Regions from separate parts of the Streptomyces sp. CA189 genome, predicted to be linked through region 1. Evidence: riboswitches for the same ligand, from Rfam matches in the RefSeq annotation. Region 1 holds a riboswitch; the other holds the start of a gene.
The links. A riboswitch is a leader RNA that binds a small molecule or an ion and turns the genes downstream of it on or off. The one in region 1 is predicted to bind guanidine.
Positions count from the first base shown of each region.

Region 2: linked by a shared signal. The riboswitch ahead of AC061S_RS28215 (DMT family transporter) and the one ahead of AC061S_RS32340 (Ohr family peroxiredoxin) in region 1 are both predicted to bind guanidine.

Region 1 is NZ_JBWJVM010000060.1:23,044-31,268, reverse strand. It holds gene AC061S_RS32355 (ATP-binding SpoIIE family protein phosphatase) at 1-332, shown strand, start outside; partial or broken gene AC061S_RS32350 (discoidin domain-containing protein) at 769-2,511, opposite strand; gene AC061S_RS32345 (AraC family transcriptional regulator) at 2,711-3,730, shown strand; guanidine-III (ykkC-III) riboswitch at 3,944-4,006, shown strand; gene AC061S_RS32340 (Ohr family peroxiredoxin) at 4,009-4,536, shown strand; gene AC061S_RS32335 (putative glycolipid-binding domain-containing protein) at 4,557-5,132, shown strand; gene AC061S_RS32330 (aminobutyraldehyde dehydrogenase) at 5,122-6,459, opposite strand; gene AC061S_RS32325 (flavin monoamine oxidase family protein) at 6,539-7,855, opposite strand; gene AC061S_RS32320 (ABC transporter ATP-binding protein) at 8,087-8,225, opposite strand, start outside.
Region 2 is NZ_JBWJVM010000045.1:49,804-58,028, forward strand. It holds gene AC061S_RS28190 (DUF1707 SHOCT-like domain-containing protein) at 1-262, opposite strand, end outside; gene AC061S_RS28195 (ABC transporter ATP-binding protein) at 384-1,361, opposite strand; gene AC061S_RS28200 (ABC transporter permease) at 1,364-2,230, opposite strand; gene AC061S_RS28205 (ABC transporter permease) at 2,256-3,083, opposite strand; gene AC061S_RS28210 (transglycosylase domain-containing protein) at 3,270-5,714, shown strand; gene AC061S_RS28215 (DMT family transporter) at 5,733-6,053, opposite strand; guanidine-III (ykkC-III) riboswitch at 6,085-6,178, opposite strand; gene AC061S_RS28220 (GroES family chaperonin) at 6,240-6,581, opposite strand; gene AC061S_RS28225 (DUF3618 domain-containing protein) at 6,628-6,945, opposite strand; gene bcp (thioredoxin-dependent thiol peroxidase) at 7,061-7,528, shown strand; gene AC061S_RS28235 (HNH endonuclease signature motif containing protein) at 7,677-8,225, shown strand, end outside.

The DNA of each region.
Region 1 (8,225 bases):
TCGGCGACGCGCGCCATCTCGTCCTGGAGCAGCTGACCGCCTGGGACCTCGACGAGCTCGCCTTCAGCACGGAGCTCATCGTCAGCGAGCTGGTCACCAACTCCATTCGCCACGCCGGCGGCCCGGTCCGGCTCCGGCTGATCCGGGCGGACACCCTGACGTGCGAGGTGTCGGACTCGAGCAACACGCAGCCGAGGATGCGGCGTGCGCGGAGCCACGAGGAAGGCGGGCGCGGACTGTACATCGTCGCGCAGCTCTCGCACCGATGGGGCAGCCGCTACACCGTGGGCGGCAAGACCGTCTGGTCCGAGCAGGCCCTGCCCCCCGTGTGAACGCGGGGGGGGTGCCCCCGGGGTCGCACGCACCGGGGGCACCTCCGCGTCTCCGCGGCTACGGCGCGGCCACGGGCATGACGTAGCCGAGCAGCCCCTCCTTCACGTAAGGCCCTTCGCAGTCGGCTCTGTTGGAGACGAAGTGGTCGAATACGGAGGGTGCGTAACACCGGTAGAGGGGCACCGAGCCCGGCACCGCCCCGGTGTACACGTAGCCGACCGCGCCGAGGGGCTGTAGGCCCTCGCACCCCGGGTCGGGGGTCAGCAGCGAGTGGTTCGCAGCCTTGCACTCGTAGAGCCGGACGGTGCCGGGTGCGGGGTCCCGCAGCACCTTCCAGACCCCCTCGTGGGTGAACCCGGCGGGCAGGGGGCGTGAGGAGGCCAGGTGCCCGGCGTGGGGGCGGTGGCCGCGGACCAGGGGTACGTACGGGGTGGTGTGGCCGTCGACTCCCTCCCAGGTGCGCAGGTAGCCCTCGGCTCCCCGCATGAGCTCGTCCACCACGTCCTGGCCGCCGGTGACCCGGATGTCCTCGATCCAGTCGGGTACGAGGCCGTAGTGGGTGCCGCCGCCGTCGGTGTTGACGTCCCAGACGCGCGAGCCGGTGACCTGCCGGTCGAGGACCGAGCCGCCGTCGGGGCTGCGGAAGGGGTAGCGGACGGGGTTCCCGGCCGCGGCCCGGGGGCCGGGGAGCCAGGCGAAGCCGTTCATGTCGGTGCCGATCCCGTACCCGGCACCGTACTTGGCGCGCAGGGCGGCGTGCCTGCGCGCCTCGGCGGCGAACGCGGGCGCCTCGTACATGTGGCCCGTGATGAAGCCGCCCAGGCGGTAGACGCGCTCGGTCCAGTTGTCGTCCATCCAGCCGTGGGTGGAGAGCACGCCGGAGTAGCGTTCGGTTTCGAGCACGCGCAGCGCCTGGTTGGCCGCCTTGACGCTCATGTGGTCGATTTCCAGCATCATGTTGCGCTTGGTCATGCCCAGTACCGCCTACTCGCCCAGTGCGGCCAGGCCCCGGCGGTTGCACTGCGCGGCCTGCAAGGAGGCGCCGTACTGGGGTAGTTCGACCCCTTCCGGTAGGGCGCCACGGATCCGGGCCTCCGCCTCCGCCGGCTCCTGGGAGGTGCCGGGGCCTTCGGCCGTCACGGTGGCGCCCGCCTCCCGGTGGCCCCCGGCGGCCAGCCCGAAGCCGATCGGGTTGTCGTGTTCGGCGCCGGTGCAGGGCTCCGTGCTCCAGAAGGTGCCCGTCGACAGGAACTGGCCGACGTTGACGGCCATGCCCTGCGTGCCCGAGTCGAACCGGACGCCGCACAGGGCGTTGTCGAACTTGTGGCACAGGAACATGCTGCGCACGCCCAGCCGGTGCAGTTCGTCGAGGCCCCGGTCGATGTCGGCCATGGTGCAGCGGGCACCGTCCAGCACCTGCTTGCAGCCGAACGGTTCGGAGGTCTCCACCCCGAGGACGACGGCGAGCTTGCCCTCCTCGATGACCTCGCGGGCCTGGTCGGGCTCGGTGACGACCCGGAACCAGCCCTTGCCGGCGCCGCCGTACATGGCGTCGACGTGGGCCTGGAGCTCGTACGTCTTCTGGATCTGGAGCCTGATCGCGGTCATCTCGTCGCAGCCGCGGTCCTTGAAGAAGTAGAGCGAGCAGATGACGCCGTTGGTGACCATGTCGTTCACCAGGATCCGCTGGCCGCCCCGCCAGGCCCGCTCCACCCAGGCGTAGTACGTCTGCTGGTGGGTGGCGGAGTCGTGGGCCGGCCAGTCGCGGAACGTCGGCCAGCCGGTCGGGTCGTGCCGGCCGTCACCGCCCTTGGTGATCATGTCGAAGAGGGCGAGGACGCCGTTCGGGTAGTGCTCGGGGCAGTCCTTGAGGGCGTCCGCCACCCCCGCCGGGGAGAAGGTCTTTCCGCAGACCAGCCGTCCCCCGAAGCCCTCGTCGGACATCAGGTGGACGTGCCCGTCGACGTATCCGCGGACCCGGCCCTGAGCGTCGGTCCCGGTGAACGGCTCTCCCGTGACGTTGACCTGCGAGTCCGGGACCGGTCGCGCCACGGGCTCCCACCACTGCGGGCCCGCCGACGCGCCGGCGGTCGAGGGGCCGAGCAGCAAGGTGACCAGCGCGAGGACCAGGCCGGGCAACAGGTACCGGCTTCGCCCGAGGGCTCTTCGTCGGTTCATCCCCATCCCTTTCTCCTTCATGATGCGTTCATGACATGCGGGAAGAGATCCGAAGGCCGACCTTAGGAGCAGCCCGGGGCGCCGTCATTCACTTCGGCGGCCAACCCGTTGACTCCCCGGACCCGCCCACGGAGCCGCCCACGGAGCCGTCCCGCGGGCGGTGTTGACGCGGGCGGTGCGCGCGCATTGACTGACCGACGTGTCAGCCATCGAGCCGCCCACCGTCACCGCGTGCTACGCCCTCGCCGTCCTGAGCGCCACGGCGGCGGGCGCCGACGGGTCCGCCTCCTGGAACGTGCCCACGGACCGGCCGGAGTTCGGCGAGACGCGTGCCCTGTGGGACGAGGTGCTCGGCGCCGTGGGCGCGGGCCCGCACACCGGACTCCTCGTGGGCGACCGCATCCGGCCCGAGGGCCTGCACATCCTGGGCCACCTCGTCCTCACCTGCGCCAGCCTCGCGGACGCCGCGCAGGCGGCCGAGCGCTACCACCCCCTGCTGAGCCGGGCGGGCCAGGTGACCCTGCAGCGCCGAGGCGGCGTCGGCCGGGTCTGTTACCGGCCGACCGTCGACCCGGCGGCCATGCACCCCCAGCGGGTGGAGGCGATCGTCAGCAGCATGGTGCGGGCGGGCCGCTGGATCGCCGGCGACGGCTGGGCGCCCCTGGCCGTGTCGTTCACCCACTCCCGCAGGGGCTCGGCGGAGCCGTACGCCCACGTCCTCGGCTGTCCCGTCGTCTTCGACGCCGCGGAGACCGCGATCACGGTCGCCGACGAGGACCTCGACCGGCGCCGCCCCCTCTACGACCCGGCGCTCGACGCCCTGCACCGGGCCTACGCCGACCGGCTCCTGCACGGCCTGTCCGCGGCCGCGACCGTCGCCGAGCGGGTACGGCAGTGGCTGGAGCACGCCGCGCTCGGGGACGCGGGCCCCGAGGGCCCCGCCAAGGAGCTCAGCCTCAGCGTGCGGACCCTGCGCAGGGCCCTGCACGCGGAGGGCACGTCGTGGCGCACGCTCCTCGACACCGCCCGCCACGGCCGGGCCGGGCTGCTGCTGGAGACCACGGACCTGCCGCTGGACCGGATCGCGCCGCTCGTCGGCCTGAGCGGTGCGACGGCCCTGGTCCGCGCCTTCAACCGGTGGGAGGGCATGCCTCCGGGCGCGTACCGCAGCCGTCACCGGCCCGCGTCCGCGGATCGCGAGGGGGCCGGCCGCGGGTGAGCAGGGTCACCGCCGGCGACGCCCCGGCCGGTCGCGTCCGTTGCTAGTGCTGTGGCCGGAAAGGTTTGCCGGGTCGCGGTGTCCGGTGCGGTGCATCGCAAGGCGGAGGACCGCGACTCGTACTGGACGTACCGTCGTGGTCCGACAACGCGGCGAGGTGCCGTGCCGGGCGCCGTGACACGGTGAACCTTTCCGGCCACAGCACTAGATTGTCCGGCGGCCGACCCGAGGCCCCCGACGAGATGCGCCGTACCCGGTTACGCACGACGACGCGCGAGGTGCCGCACCAGCGGCGCCTTCCGCTGTCCGCGCCCGGGCAGCGTCCTCGTCGAGCAAGATGGGCCGAACGCCATGACCGTGCCACTCACCCGCAGCCTGTACCGGACGACCGCGCACGCCGCCGGGGGCCGTACCGGATCCGTCCGCACGGACGACGGGCGCCTGGACCTCCGCCTCGCCCCGCCGCGCAAGAAGGTCCCGGGCACCACCCCAACCCCGAGCAGCTGTTCGCGGCCGGTTTCGCCGCCTGCTTCACCTCCGCGCTCGCGGAGGTCGCCGCCGAGTTCGGGGTGGACGCCGCCGCCGCGCGCGTGGCGTGCGAAGTACAGCTCGGCACCACGGACACGCCCGCGGGCTACGGCCTCGCGGTGGCCCTCACCGTCAGCCTGCCGGGGTGGCGGGCGGCGGACCTCCAGCCGCTGCTGCACCGGGCGGACGCGGTCTGCCCCTACGCGCAGGCAGTGCGCGGCAACGTACCGCTGACGCTCCCGGCCCTGGACGACCCCGCTTCCGCCGAGGGGGCCTGAGCAGCCGGTACGGTGACGGCATGAGCGGATCCCGGCGCCTCGTGCGCACCTGGGAGGTCTTCCCCGGCTCGGGTTACTCGACCGCGTGGGTCGACCTCGCCCAGGGCGCCCTGACCGCGCGCGGGCGCTCCGTCGGCCTGGACCCCGAGCCGTACTGGCTGACGTACACGCTCGAAACCTCCGACGGCTACGTGACCTCGCGCCTCCACGTGACGGTCGAGACGGCGGCGTCGACCCGGGAGCTGGACCTGCGGGGCGACCGCGGACGCTGGACCGTGGACGGCGCGTACCGCCCCGATCTCGACGGTGCGCTCGACTGCGACCTGGGCCTCTGCCCGCTGACCAACACCATGCCCGTGCTCCGCCACGGCCTGCACCGGCGGCCCGGAACCGGACCGCACCACTTCCTCATGGCCTGGGTCTCCGTCCCGGACCTCGCCGTCAGCGCGAACCGGCAGACGTACACGCCTCTCGCGCGCGCCGGACACGGCGCGCGCGTCCGCTACGAGTCCGGCGGCTTCCGCGCGGACGTCGGCTTCGACGACGACGGTCTGGTCCTGGACTACCCGTCCCTGGCGGCCCCGCTCACAGCATGACGTGCTTGACCTGCGTGTAGTCCAGGAGGCCGGACAGGGAGAGGTCGCTGCCGTAGCCGGAGTGCTTGACTCCGCCGTGGGGCATCTCGGAGACCGTGGTGCCGTGGGTGTTCACCCAGACGATGCCGGTGTGCAGGGCGCGGGTGGCCCGCATCGCGCGATCGTGGTCGGTGGTCCACACGCTCGCGGCCAGGCCGAAGCGCACCGCGTTGGCGAGGTGCAGGGCCTCGGCCTCGTCCGCGAAGGGCTGGACGGTCACGACGGGTCCGAAGATCTCCTCCTGCACGATCTCGTCGTCCTGGCGGACGCCCGCGACCACGGTGGGCTCGTGGAAGAAGCCCGGGCGCGGCAGCCGGCGGCCGCCGGTGACGATGCGGGCGTGGGGTGGCAGGCGGTCCAGCAGGCCCTGTACGGAGGCGAGTTGGACGGTGTTGTTGAGGGGGCCGAAGTCGGTGCCGGCGCGGAGTCGGGCCGCCTCGGCGGCGAGGGCCGGGAGGAACGCGTCGTGGATCCGGCGGTGGACCAGGAGCCGGGTGGGCGCGGTGCAGTCCTGGCCGGCGTTGTAGTAGGCGACCGCGGCCAGGGACGCGGCGGTGGGCTTCACGTCCGCGTCCTCGTGGACGATGACGGGTGCGTTGCCGCCGAGTTCCAGGTGGACCCGCTTGAGGCCGGCCGCGGCGGCCGCCGCGATCTCCTGTCCGGCTCGGACGCTGCCGGTGACGGCGATCAGGGCGACCGCCGGATGGGCGGTGAGGGCGCGGCCGGTGTCGCGGTCTCCGCAGACGACGTTGAGCACGCCCGGCGGCAGGTGTTCCGCGGCGATCCGGGCCAGGAGCAGGGACGAGGAGGGGGTGGTGTCGGCGGGCTTGAGCACGGTCGTGTTGCCGGCGGCGATGGCCGGGGCGATCTTCCATGCGGCCATCATCAGCGGGTAGTTCCAGGGGGTGATCTGGGCGCAGACCCCGACCGGTTCGCGGCGCAGCAGGGAGGTGCGGCCCTCCGTGTACTCGGCCGCGGCGGCGCCCGGAAGGTTCCGCGCGGCTCCGGCGAAGTAGCGGACGGCGTCGGCGATCGCGGGCAGCTCATCGTCCCTGAACTGCTCGGCGGGCTTGCCCGTGTCCCCGGTCTCGGCGGCCGTGAAGGCCTCCGCGTGCGCCTCGATGGCGTCGGCGATCCCGAGGAGGGCGCGCTGCCGGACTGCCGGGGTCGTGGTGGACCAGTGCCCGAACGCGGCCGCCGCCGCGAAGCAGGCCGCGTCCGTGTCGGCGGGACCCGAGCGCGGGGCGTGGCGGTGCACGCGGCCGGTGGCCGGGTCGGTGAGGGCCATGGTCGCGCCCGAGGCGGCGGGCCGGTCCACTCCCCCGATGTGGTTGTGCAGGGGCGGCCCGGTGTGGTGGTGCGGGGCGTCAGCCACGGCGCAGGGCCTCCTCGGCGGCGGCGCGTCCGGTGCGGACGGCGCCTTCCATGTAGCCGGCCACCCACTGGTCGGATCCGCAGACGTAGAAGGGCGGTTCGTGGGTGCCGTGCAGGGGGCCGACGGCCATGACGTCGCCGGGGGTCCACTGGGTGACGTACCCCTGGGTCCACGGGTCGGTGCCCCACATGCGGATGAACGTGTCGAGCGGCCGGTTCGCCTCGTCGCCGTACAGGCGCGCGATGTCGGCCAGCAGTTCGGCGGTGCGCAGGGGGGCGGGCGTACCGAGGAGGACGCCGTAGCGTTCGGGCGGGACGAGGGCGGAGAGGATGCCGTGGCTCTGCGGCCAGGTGCTGCCGAGGATCCCCTCGCTTTCGGAGAGGCCGCTGAGGCCCTGGTCGCGCCAGAAGGGCCGGGGGTACGCGGCGGTGAACTTGGCGGCGAGGGCGTGGCGTTGGCGGTGCAGGGAGGAGAGTCGCTCGTCGGAGACCCCGGTGACGGCGACCGAGCGGAGCGGGCCGGCGGGGAGGGCGCTGACCACGGCGGCGGCGGTGAGGGTTTTGCCGCCGGCCAGGCGTACGGAGCTGCGGCCGGGCCGGCGTACCGCGACTCCCTCGACGGGTGAGCCCGTACGGATCCGGCCGCCGAGGGCCTCGGCCATGCGCAGGGCCACGGTCGCCGAGCCCTCGGCGACGCGCAGGCCCTCCCAGGCCTCGTACTCGTAGTGTCCGGTGCCGGGTACGGCGGCGTGTTTGCGGAGGGCCGCGAGCAGGGAGGTCCGTTCGCAGGAGCCGTCGGCGAGGGCGAGTCGGCCGATCTCCCAGAGGCGTACGACGGCCCCGGTGGCGCCCTGGGCGCGGAGCCAGTCGCCGACGGACAGCAGGTCGAGGCGCGCGGCCTCGGGGTGGGACCAGGGGTCGGCCGGGTCGACGGTGGCGGCGAGCGCCGTGAAGGCGGCGGTGACCTTGGTGTGGCAGGCGTCGTCGCCGGGGCCGAACCAGTGGGGCGGGTCCGCGGCGGAGACTCCTTCGGGGGTGGCGCGGGTGAGGGCGCCGGGCTCGGCGACGTAGCTGGGGACCAGCGTGAGGCCCAGTTCCGCGGCCAGGGCGGTGTACGCGGTGTGGGCCCGGCCCACCACCTCCCCGCCGAGCTGGACCAGCCTGCCGTCGGGGAGGGTGGTCTGCTCGACGCGTCCGCCGACGCGGTCGCGGGCCTCGACGACGAGGACGTCGGCCCCGCCCGCGGCCAGGTCGCGCGCGGCGGCGAGACCTGCCAGTCCGGCGCCGAGCACGATGACGTCGTGGTTCATGGGTGGGCTTCCTTCGGTCGGTGCCGGAGCCGGACGGCGGCGGGGGCGTGGGCGGGGTGGTGGGCGGCTGGGGATGCGGGGCCCCGGGGGCGCCTCCGGCGTCCGGCTCCGGACCGGCGGCGGCACCTGCTCCGGGCTGCGCACCGGATGCGGGCTACGCACCGGCTCCGGGCGTGGCTCCCGGCCCGCTGGGGCGCGGGGACCGCCGGGGCGGGGACCGCCGGGGATCGGTCAGTCGAGGACCAGGCAGTGTTCGGGGTTCCACCCGATCTCGACCTGCTCGCCGCCGCTCCAGCGGTCCTCCATGCGGGAGCGGACGGTGTTCTGCTCCAGGACGGACACCGTGACGCCGGGGGCGAGTTCGATGAGG
Region 2 (8,225 bases), on a different contig from region 1:
GCTCCTCGAACTCGTCCATGTCGAGCCGGCCCTCGGCGACGGCGTCCCGCAGCCGGTCCACCACCCGCTCCCGGTCGGCGTCCGAAGCCCGCAGCTCCGGCAGCGGTGCGGGTGCCGGAGCCGACGCCGACGATGGCGCCGACGATGGCCCTCCGGGCAGCGCCGTCTCGGACGGCGACCCCTCGGCCGGCGACCTGTCGGACAGCGGCTCCTCGGGCAGCGACTTCTCGGGCACCGGCTTCTCAGGCCGCTCGTCACTCATGCGGACCAGCCTATGCAGTCACCCCGGGGATCGGTACGGCACGAACCCCGCTCCAGCTCAGGGTTGTCCCTGATTTACCCCCACCCCGCTACCCCCGCTACCCCCGCCACCGTTACCCGTGCTACCCCCGCCCCGCGTACATCCGCGCGATCACGTCCTCGATGTCCGGCTCCCGCACCGACAGGTCCAGCAGCGGATACTCCGCCGCCACCGCCGCCACCAGCGGAGCCGCCGAAGCACGCGCCGGGAACGCCAGCCACTGCCGGGCGCCCTCCACCTTCACCACCCGCGCCCCCGCCACCTCGATCGGCGGCAGCTCCCGCTCCAGGTCCACCACCAGCGTCCGCTCGCTCGCCACCGCGCCGTCCGCGCCGCCCGCCGTGTGCAGCCCGCCCAGCGTGCCGTCGTACACCAGCCGCCCGTGGTCGATCACCATCACCCGCTCGCACAGCTGCTCGATGTCCTGGAGATCGTGCGTGGTCAGCAGCACCGTGGTGCCGAGCTCCTCGTTCAGCTGCCGCAGGAAGCCCCGTACGCTCGCCTTGCTCACCACGTCCAGCCCGATCGTCGGCTCGTCCAGGTACAGCACGTCCGGATCGTGCAGCAGCGCCGCCGCGATGTCCCCGCGCATCCGCTGCCCCAGGGACAGCTGCCGTACGGGTACGTCGAGCAGCTCGGCGAGGTCGAGCCGGTCCACGCAGCGCTCCATGTTCTCCGCGAACCGCGCCGGCGGGATCCGGTACAGCCGCCGCATCAACGCGTACGAGTCCTTCAGCGGCAGGTCCCACCACAGCGTCGTGCGCTGCCCGAACACCACGCCGATCCGGTGCGCGAGGCGCAGCCGCTCCCGCGCCGGGTCGATGCCGGCGACCCGCAGCCGGCCGCCGCTCGGGGTGAGGATGCCGGTCAGCATCTTGATGGTGGTCGACTTGCCGGCGCCGTTGGGCCCGATGTAGCCGACCATCTCACCCCGGGCCACCTCGAAGCTGATCCCGTCCACGGCCCTGACCTGCCGTTTCTCCCGGCGCACCAGGCCCACCCGACGCCGTACGTCGAACACCTTCTCGACCTCGTGCAAAGAAATCAGCGCATCCGACACGACTAGCTCCCCGTACTGCGGTACGAACGGACCCCCGCGCGCCAGGCCAGCGACGCGGGGAGGAACACCACGAAGGCCACCAGCGGGCTCGCGTACGCCACCCACCCCGGCAGCCCCAGCGGATCGGGCCGGCCCAGCACGTACAGCGCGGGCAGCCAGTTGACGAAGGCGAGCGGCACGATGAAAGTCACCCCGCGCAGCAGGTCCTTCGCAAAGACGGTCGGCGGGTACTGGAGCATGGTGCAGCCGCCGTAGGTGAAGCTGTTCTGCACCTCCGCGGCGTCCCCGGCGAGGAACTGGAAGGCCGCCCCGGCCACCATCACCGCGCCGAAGATCGCCGCACCGGCGGTGATCATCACGGGCACCATCAGCGCCTTCCCGACCGTCCAGTCCAGCTGGTCCAGCTCCGAGACCGCCCACCCCAACACCGCGAGCCCCTGCACGATCCGCCCCAGCCGGCGCAGCGCGAACCGGTCCGCCGCCACCTGGGCGAGCACCGGGACCGGGCGGACCAGCATCGTGTCGAGGGAGCCGTCGCGGATCCGGGAGCCGATCCGGTCGGTGTTGCCGAGCAGCAGGTCGGCCAGGCCCAGCGAGGCCGAGCAGGACCCGTACAGCAGGGCGATCTCGGGCAGCGTGAAGCCGCCCAGCTCGTCCACGTGCGAGAACATGATGGTGATCGCGACGAAGTCCAGGAGCGTGATGGCCGCGTTGCCGAAGGTCGAGAGGAAGAAGGACGTGCGGTACGTCATCGTCGACCGGATCCACATCGCGGCGATCAGCCGGTAGCCGCGCAGCCCTTCCAGGACCCGGCTGCGCCGCGGGACGACAAGCTCGGGCGCCACCGCCACGTCGGTCAGCGCAGTCACCCCGGCCCTTCCCTCCGCCACCCGCTCAGCCACCCTGAACCACCACCTTCCGCGTCGCGGCCGACTGCACCAGCCGGCCCAGCCCCAGCAGCGCCACCGCCCACGCGGCCTGGAATCCCAGCGCCCCCGCCGTACGCGCGGCACCCGCACCCCCGCCGAGCAGCACGTCGACCGGCACCTGGAGCATCGCCGCCCAGGGCAGGAGGCGGACGAACTCCCCGAAGCCGCCCGGGAACACGGTCAGCGGCAGCAGCATCCCGGAGAAGAAGATGGAGACGACCGTGGCCATCAGGTTGATCCCGGCCCCGTCCATCAGCCAGAAGGCCGCCAGCCCCAGCAGGTACCGCAGCGCGAAGCTCACCACCAGCCCGAGGAACACGGAGACCAGGAAGAGCAGCCAGCGCAGCGGAGCGGTGGGCAGCGCCAACGGGAAGGCGAACGCGCCGACCACCAGCGGTACTACACCGCGGCCCAGGAGTTGAAACGCCGCCCGGCCCAGATCACCCGCGAGCCACCACATCTGGAGATCGGCCGGACGGTACAGGTCGACGGCGATGTCACCCGTACGGACGCGCTCTTGGAACTCCTCCTGGAAGCCGCCGCCGATCAGCGCCCCGGCGGCCAGCAGGGCCTGACTGACCCACATGAACGTGAGGGCCTCGGACTCGTCGTAGCCGCCGAGCCCGGGCCGCTCGTCCCAGAGCGCGATGTACGTGTAGGCCAGGATGAAACCGAACACGGTGTTGGTGAACACCCCCGCCGCGGTGGCCGTCCCGTACGTGGCGTACCTGCGAAAGCCCCCGGCCGCGACCGCCCCGTAGAGCCCGGCTCGCCCCACCACCGGCTGGCGCACCTCATCCCCTCCGTTTCCCTGATCGCTGCTGCGTCGTTCCTACGTCGGCCAAAGCGCGCGAGCTTAGTGCGGAGGGGCGATCCACGCGAACGAATTACGCCCGTCCGGAGCGGAACCGGCGGCCATCGGGTAGACAGCATGAGGTACAGATGTGGATATTTCGTACGGCGCCGAGGAGTCCCGGAGATGAGCGACCCGTCACCACCGCCCGGCTGGACGCCTCGCGATCCCGACACCCCCGACGAACAGCAGGCCACCGGCGCCGACTCGGCCCCGCAGCCCGGAGCACCGCCCACGGCCAAGGACGCCAAGAGGGCGGAGAGACAACGGGCCAAGGCCGCCAAGAAGGCCAAGCGCAAGCGCACCGGCTGGCGCCGGCTCCTCCCGACCTGGCGCATGGTCCTGGGCGCTTTCCTGCTGCTCGCCCTGCTCGTCTGCGGCGGCCTCGTGGCCGGCTACCTGCTGGTCCACATCCCGCCCGCCAACGCGGCCGCCACGGCGCAGTCCAACGTCTACCTCTACACCGACGGCACCCAACTCGCCCGTGACGGCGAGGTCAACCGCGTCAACGTGCCGCTCTCCCAGATCCCCCGGACCGTCCAGGAGGCCGTACTGGCCGCCGAGGACCGCGACTTCTTCACCGAACGGGCGGTTGACCCCGCGGCGATGCTGCGCGCCGCCTGGAACACCGCGACGGGCAAGGGCACCCAGTCCGGATCGACCATCACCCAGCAGTACGTCAAGAACTACTACCTGGGCCAGGAACAGACGATCAAGCGGAAGGTGAAAGAGTTCTTCATCGCGATCAAACTCGGCCGCGAGAAGTCGAAGAACTACATCCTCGAGGGGTACCTGAACACCAGCTACTTCGGCCGCAACGCCTACGGCATCCAGGCCGCCGCCCAGGCCTACTACGGCAAGGACGTCGGCAAACTTAACCCCGCCGAGGGCGCCTACCTCGCCACCCTCCTCAACTCCCCCAGCGCCTTCGACGTCGTCGCCCACCCCCAGGGCCGCGGCCGCGCCCTCGCCCGCTGGAACTACGTACTCGACGGCATGGTCAAGAAGGGCTGGATGACGCCCGCCGAACGCGCCGCCACCCAGTTCCCCGAGCCCGGCAAGGTCCGCCCGGCCGCAGGCCTCTCCGGACAGCGCGGCTACCTCGTCGAGGCCATCAAGGACTACATCGTCGAAAACAAGATCCTCGACGACAAAACCCTCGCCGAGGGCGGCTACCGCATCACCACGACCATCGACAAGACCCGCCAGACCGCCATGGTCGACGCCGTCAACGACAAGATGGTCAGCAAGCTCGACCCCGCGAAGCGCAAGGCCGACCGCATCGTACGCACCGGAGCCGTCTCCATCGACCCGGCCACCGGCAAGGTCGTGGCCATGTACGGCGGCATCGACTACACCAAGCAGTACGTCAACAACGCCACCCGGCACGACTACCAAGTGGCCTCCACCTTCAAGCCGTTCGTCTTCGCCTCCGCCGTGCAGAACGACTCCCGCACCCAGGACGGCCGCACGATCACCCCGTACACGATCTACAACGGCGACAACAAGCGCCGCGTCGTCGGCACCCGCATCCCCTACGCGCCGGAGAACGAGGGGCAGCTCAGCTACGGCAACATCACCGTCAACACCGCCACCGACCTCTCCGTCAACAGCGTCTTCGCGCAGATGGTCGTCGACGTCGGCACCGACAAGGTCAAGCAGACCGCCATCGCCCTCGGCATCCCCGAGAACACCCCGAACTTCGACTCGGGACCGGCCATGGCACTGGGCACCATGCAGGCCAGCGTTCTGGACATGACCCAGGCCTACGCGACCCTCGCCGACCACGGCCGGCACACCCCGCACACCTTCGTCGAGAAGATCACCAAGGCCGGGGACACCGTCCCGCTCCCGCCCCGCGACCCGGCCCAGGCCGTCAGCCGCGAAGCCGCCGACACCACCACGTCCATGCTGGTCAGCGTCGTGGACAACGGCACCGGCACGGCCGCCCTGGCCGCCGGCCACCCGGCCGCCGGCAAGACGGGGACCGGCGAACTGGACCGCTCGGCCTGGTTCGCGGCGTACACCCCGAACCTGGTCACGGTCGTCTCGATGATGGGCCAGGACCCGGACACCGGCGCCCTGGAGTCCCTCTACGGAGCCCTGGGCGAGGCCCGCATCGGCGGCGGCGGCTACCCGGCCCGGATCTGGGCCCAGTACACGAAGACGGCCCTGGGCGACAGCGACCCCGTCGACTTCGACCTGGAACTCATGCCCGGCGCGAACCGGCCCCCGCAGCCCCCGCCCGTGGACCCGGACCCGACCCCCTCCCAGGAGGAAACCCCGGGCGACCGCCCCTCGAACCGGCCGGGCCGCCCGACCCGGACCCCGTCGACGAACGGACAGACGAACGGGGGCCAGACGACGGGCGGGCAGAACAACGGAGGCCAGAACAACGGGGGGCAGACCGGCGGCCGGACGGACGGCGGCCAGACGGACGGGGGCCAGACCACCGGCGGCCAGACCACGGGAGGCGAAACCACCGGCGGCCAGACGGACGGCGGCACCACGACGGGCACCCAGGGCGGTACCACCGAGGGCCTCCGCCCACCGGCGGACCTGCTGGAGTAACCGGAGCAACCCGGCGACTCAGTGACCGGAGGTGGCCTTCAGCCCCACCACGGCGACCAGCAGCAGACAGATGAAGAAGATCCGGGCGGCGGTGACGGGCTCCCCCAGCACCGCCATACCGAGCACCGCCGCCCCGGCCGCGCCGATACCGACCCACACGCCGTACGCCGTACCGATGGGCAGGGTCTTGGCGGCGTACGACAGCAGCACCATGCTCGCCACGATGCCGGCACCCGTGAACACGCTCGGCCACAGCCGCGTGAAGCCTTCGGTGAACTTCATACCGATCGACCAGCCGACTTCGAGCAGACCGGCGAGAAGAAGCAGAACCCAGGCCATGACAGGCACCTCCGGGACGAGAGCGGAACGGGGTGCGTCGTCTTGTCATGCAGCCACTGGCCACTGGCCATCGGCGACCCGGTACGGCGCGTCTCGTCGGGGGTTCCCCACCACCGTAGCAAAACCCGACGAAAAGGGCCGGTGACGATGGTCACCGGCCCTTCTCCTCGCTCTCATCTCACGGGGCTAGAGATAGAGCCCCGTGGAGTCTTCCGACCCCAGCCGCTCGGCGGCCACGGCATGCAGGTCCCGCTCCCGCATCAGCAGGTACGTCGCCCCGCGCACCTCCACCTCGGCCCGCTCCTCGGGGTCGTACAGCACCCGGTCCCCCGGCTCGACCGTCCGTACGCTCTGCCCGACCGCGACCACCTCGGCCCAGGCCAGCCGCTTGCCCACCGCGGCCGTCGCCGGAATCAGGATGCCGCCGCCCGAGCGGCGCTCACCCTCCGGCGAATCGGACTTCACGAGCACGCGGTCGTGGAGCATGCGGATGGGCAGCTTGTCGTGGGTGGTGGTGTTCTCGCTCACGACCCGAACCTACCCGCCCACACCCGCCCCGCACCCCCCAGGGTCATCAGCGCTTTCGTCGCGCCGACATCACCAGCAGGCCCACGACACCGACCGCGAGCAGCGCGACCGGCACGATCCGCTCGACGCGCGGGGCGCCGTCGTCGTGGCGCAGCGCGTCACCGGCGTCCGTGACGAGACGGTTCACCGTCGCTACGGCCCGCCCGACGACGTGGTCGACGTTGCTGACCACCTTCGCCTTGGCGTCCCCGACGATCGTCTTGGGGTGCATGCGCACCCCGATCTCGTCGAGCGCCTCGGCGAGCTGCTCGCGGCGGCGGACGATGTCCGCCTCGATCTGTGCGGGGGTCCTGGCTTCCGGCACCGCGCTGCCTCCGTCGTCATGGTCGGTCCCATGGCGGGCGTAGCCCACCATGAACAGTCTGTCAGCAGCTTAGTCTCGACACCGTACCGATCCCCTCCCGAGGAGACTGTTGAGAATGAGCGAGCGACTTGAGCCGGGCGACATCGCCCCCGCCTTCACCCTGCCCGACGCGGACGGCAACGAGATCTCGCTCGCCGACCACAAGGGCCGCAAGGTGATCGTGTACTTCTACCCGACCGCCCTGACCCCGGGCTGCACCAAGCAGGCCTGCGACTTCACGGACAACCTGGCCGTCCTGGCCACGGCCGGCTACGACGTCATCGGCGTCTCCCCGGACAAGCCGGAGAAGCTGGCGAAGTTCCGCGAGCAGGAGCACCTGAAGGTCACCCTGGTCAGCGACCCCTCCAAGGAGGTCCTGACGGCGTACGGGGCGTTCGGCGAGAAGAAGCTGTACGGCAAGACCGTCACCGGGGTCATCCGCTCCACGGTGATCGTCGACGAGGAGGGCAAGGTCGAACGCGCCCTCTACAACGTCAAGGCGACGGGCCACGTAGCCAAAATCATCAAGGACCTCGGCATCTGACCCCGCCCCCGCCTTCCGGAACGGCCCGCACCCCCACAAACGGTGCGGGCCGTTCCGTTTATCGGACGAAATTTCCCGTAACCGTCCGACTACCGGTCCGTTACTCCATGCGAGGGCCGCACGCGCGGCCGGGAAATGGAGGGGGCCGATGCCAATCAGCCCGTACACGAGGGAACGCCTCACGGAGGCGGCGGAGGGGTCACGGACCCTGTCCGAGGCGTTGGCGAAGCTGGGGGTGGACCCCAAGAGTGCGTCACGGAGGTACCTGCTCGACCGCATGCGGAAGTTGGGGGTGGATGTCTCGCACTTCGAGCGCGAGGGGGTGAAGTGGACGAGGGAGATCCTGACCGAAGTCGTCGCATCCTCGACGACGATGTGCGAGGTGCTGCGACGGCTCGGCCTCGATGTTGTCGGCGGCCACCACACTCACATCAGCCGCAAGGTCAAGAAGTTCGCGATAGATACCTCTCACTTCGCACCCCCGCCGAGCACGGTAGGTACGCGAGACATCCGTCGCCGTCGTTCCGCCGAGGAAATCCTGCGCGATGACCGGTCTCCGATCGCCACCCGGGTCGACCCCGCCAGGCTCAGGCGCGCACTCCTGGAGACCGGACGGGAGGAGCGCTGCGCTCTGTGCGGGATAGAGGCTGTCTGGCAGGGCGAGCCGCTACCCCTGGAGGTCGATCACATCGATGGC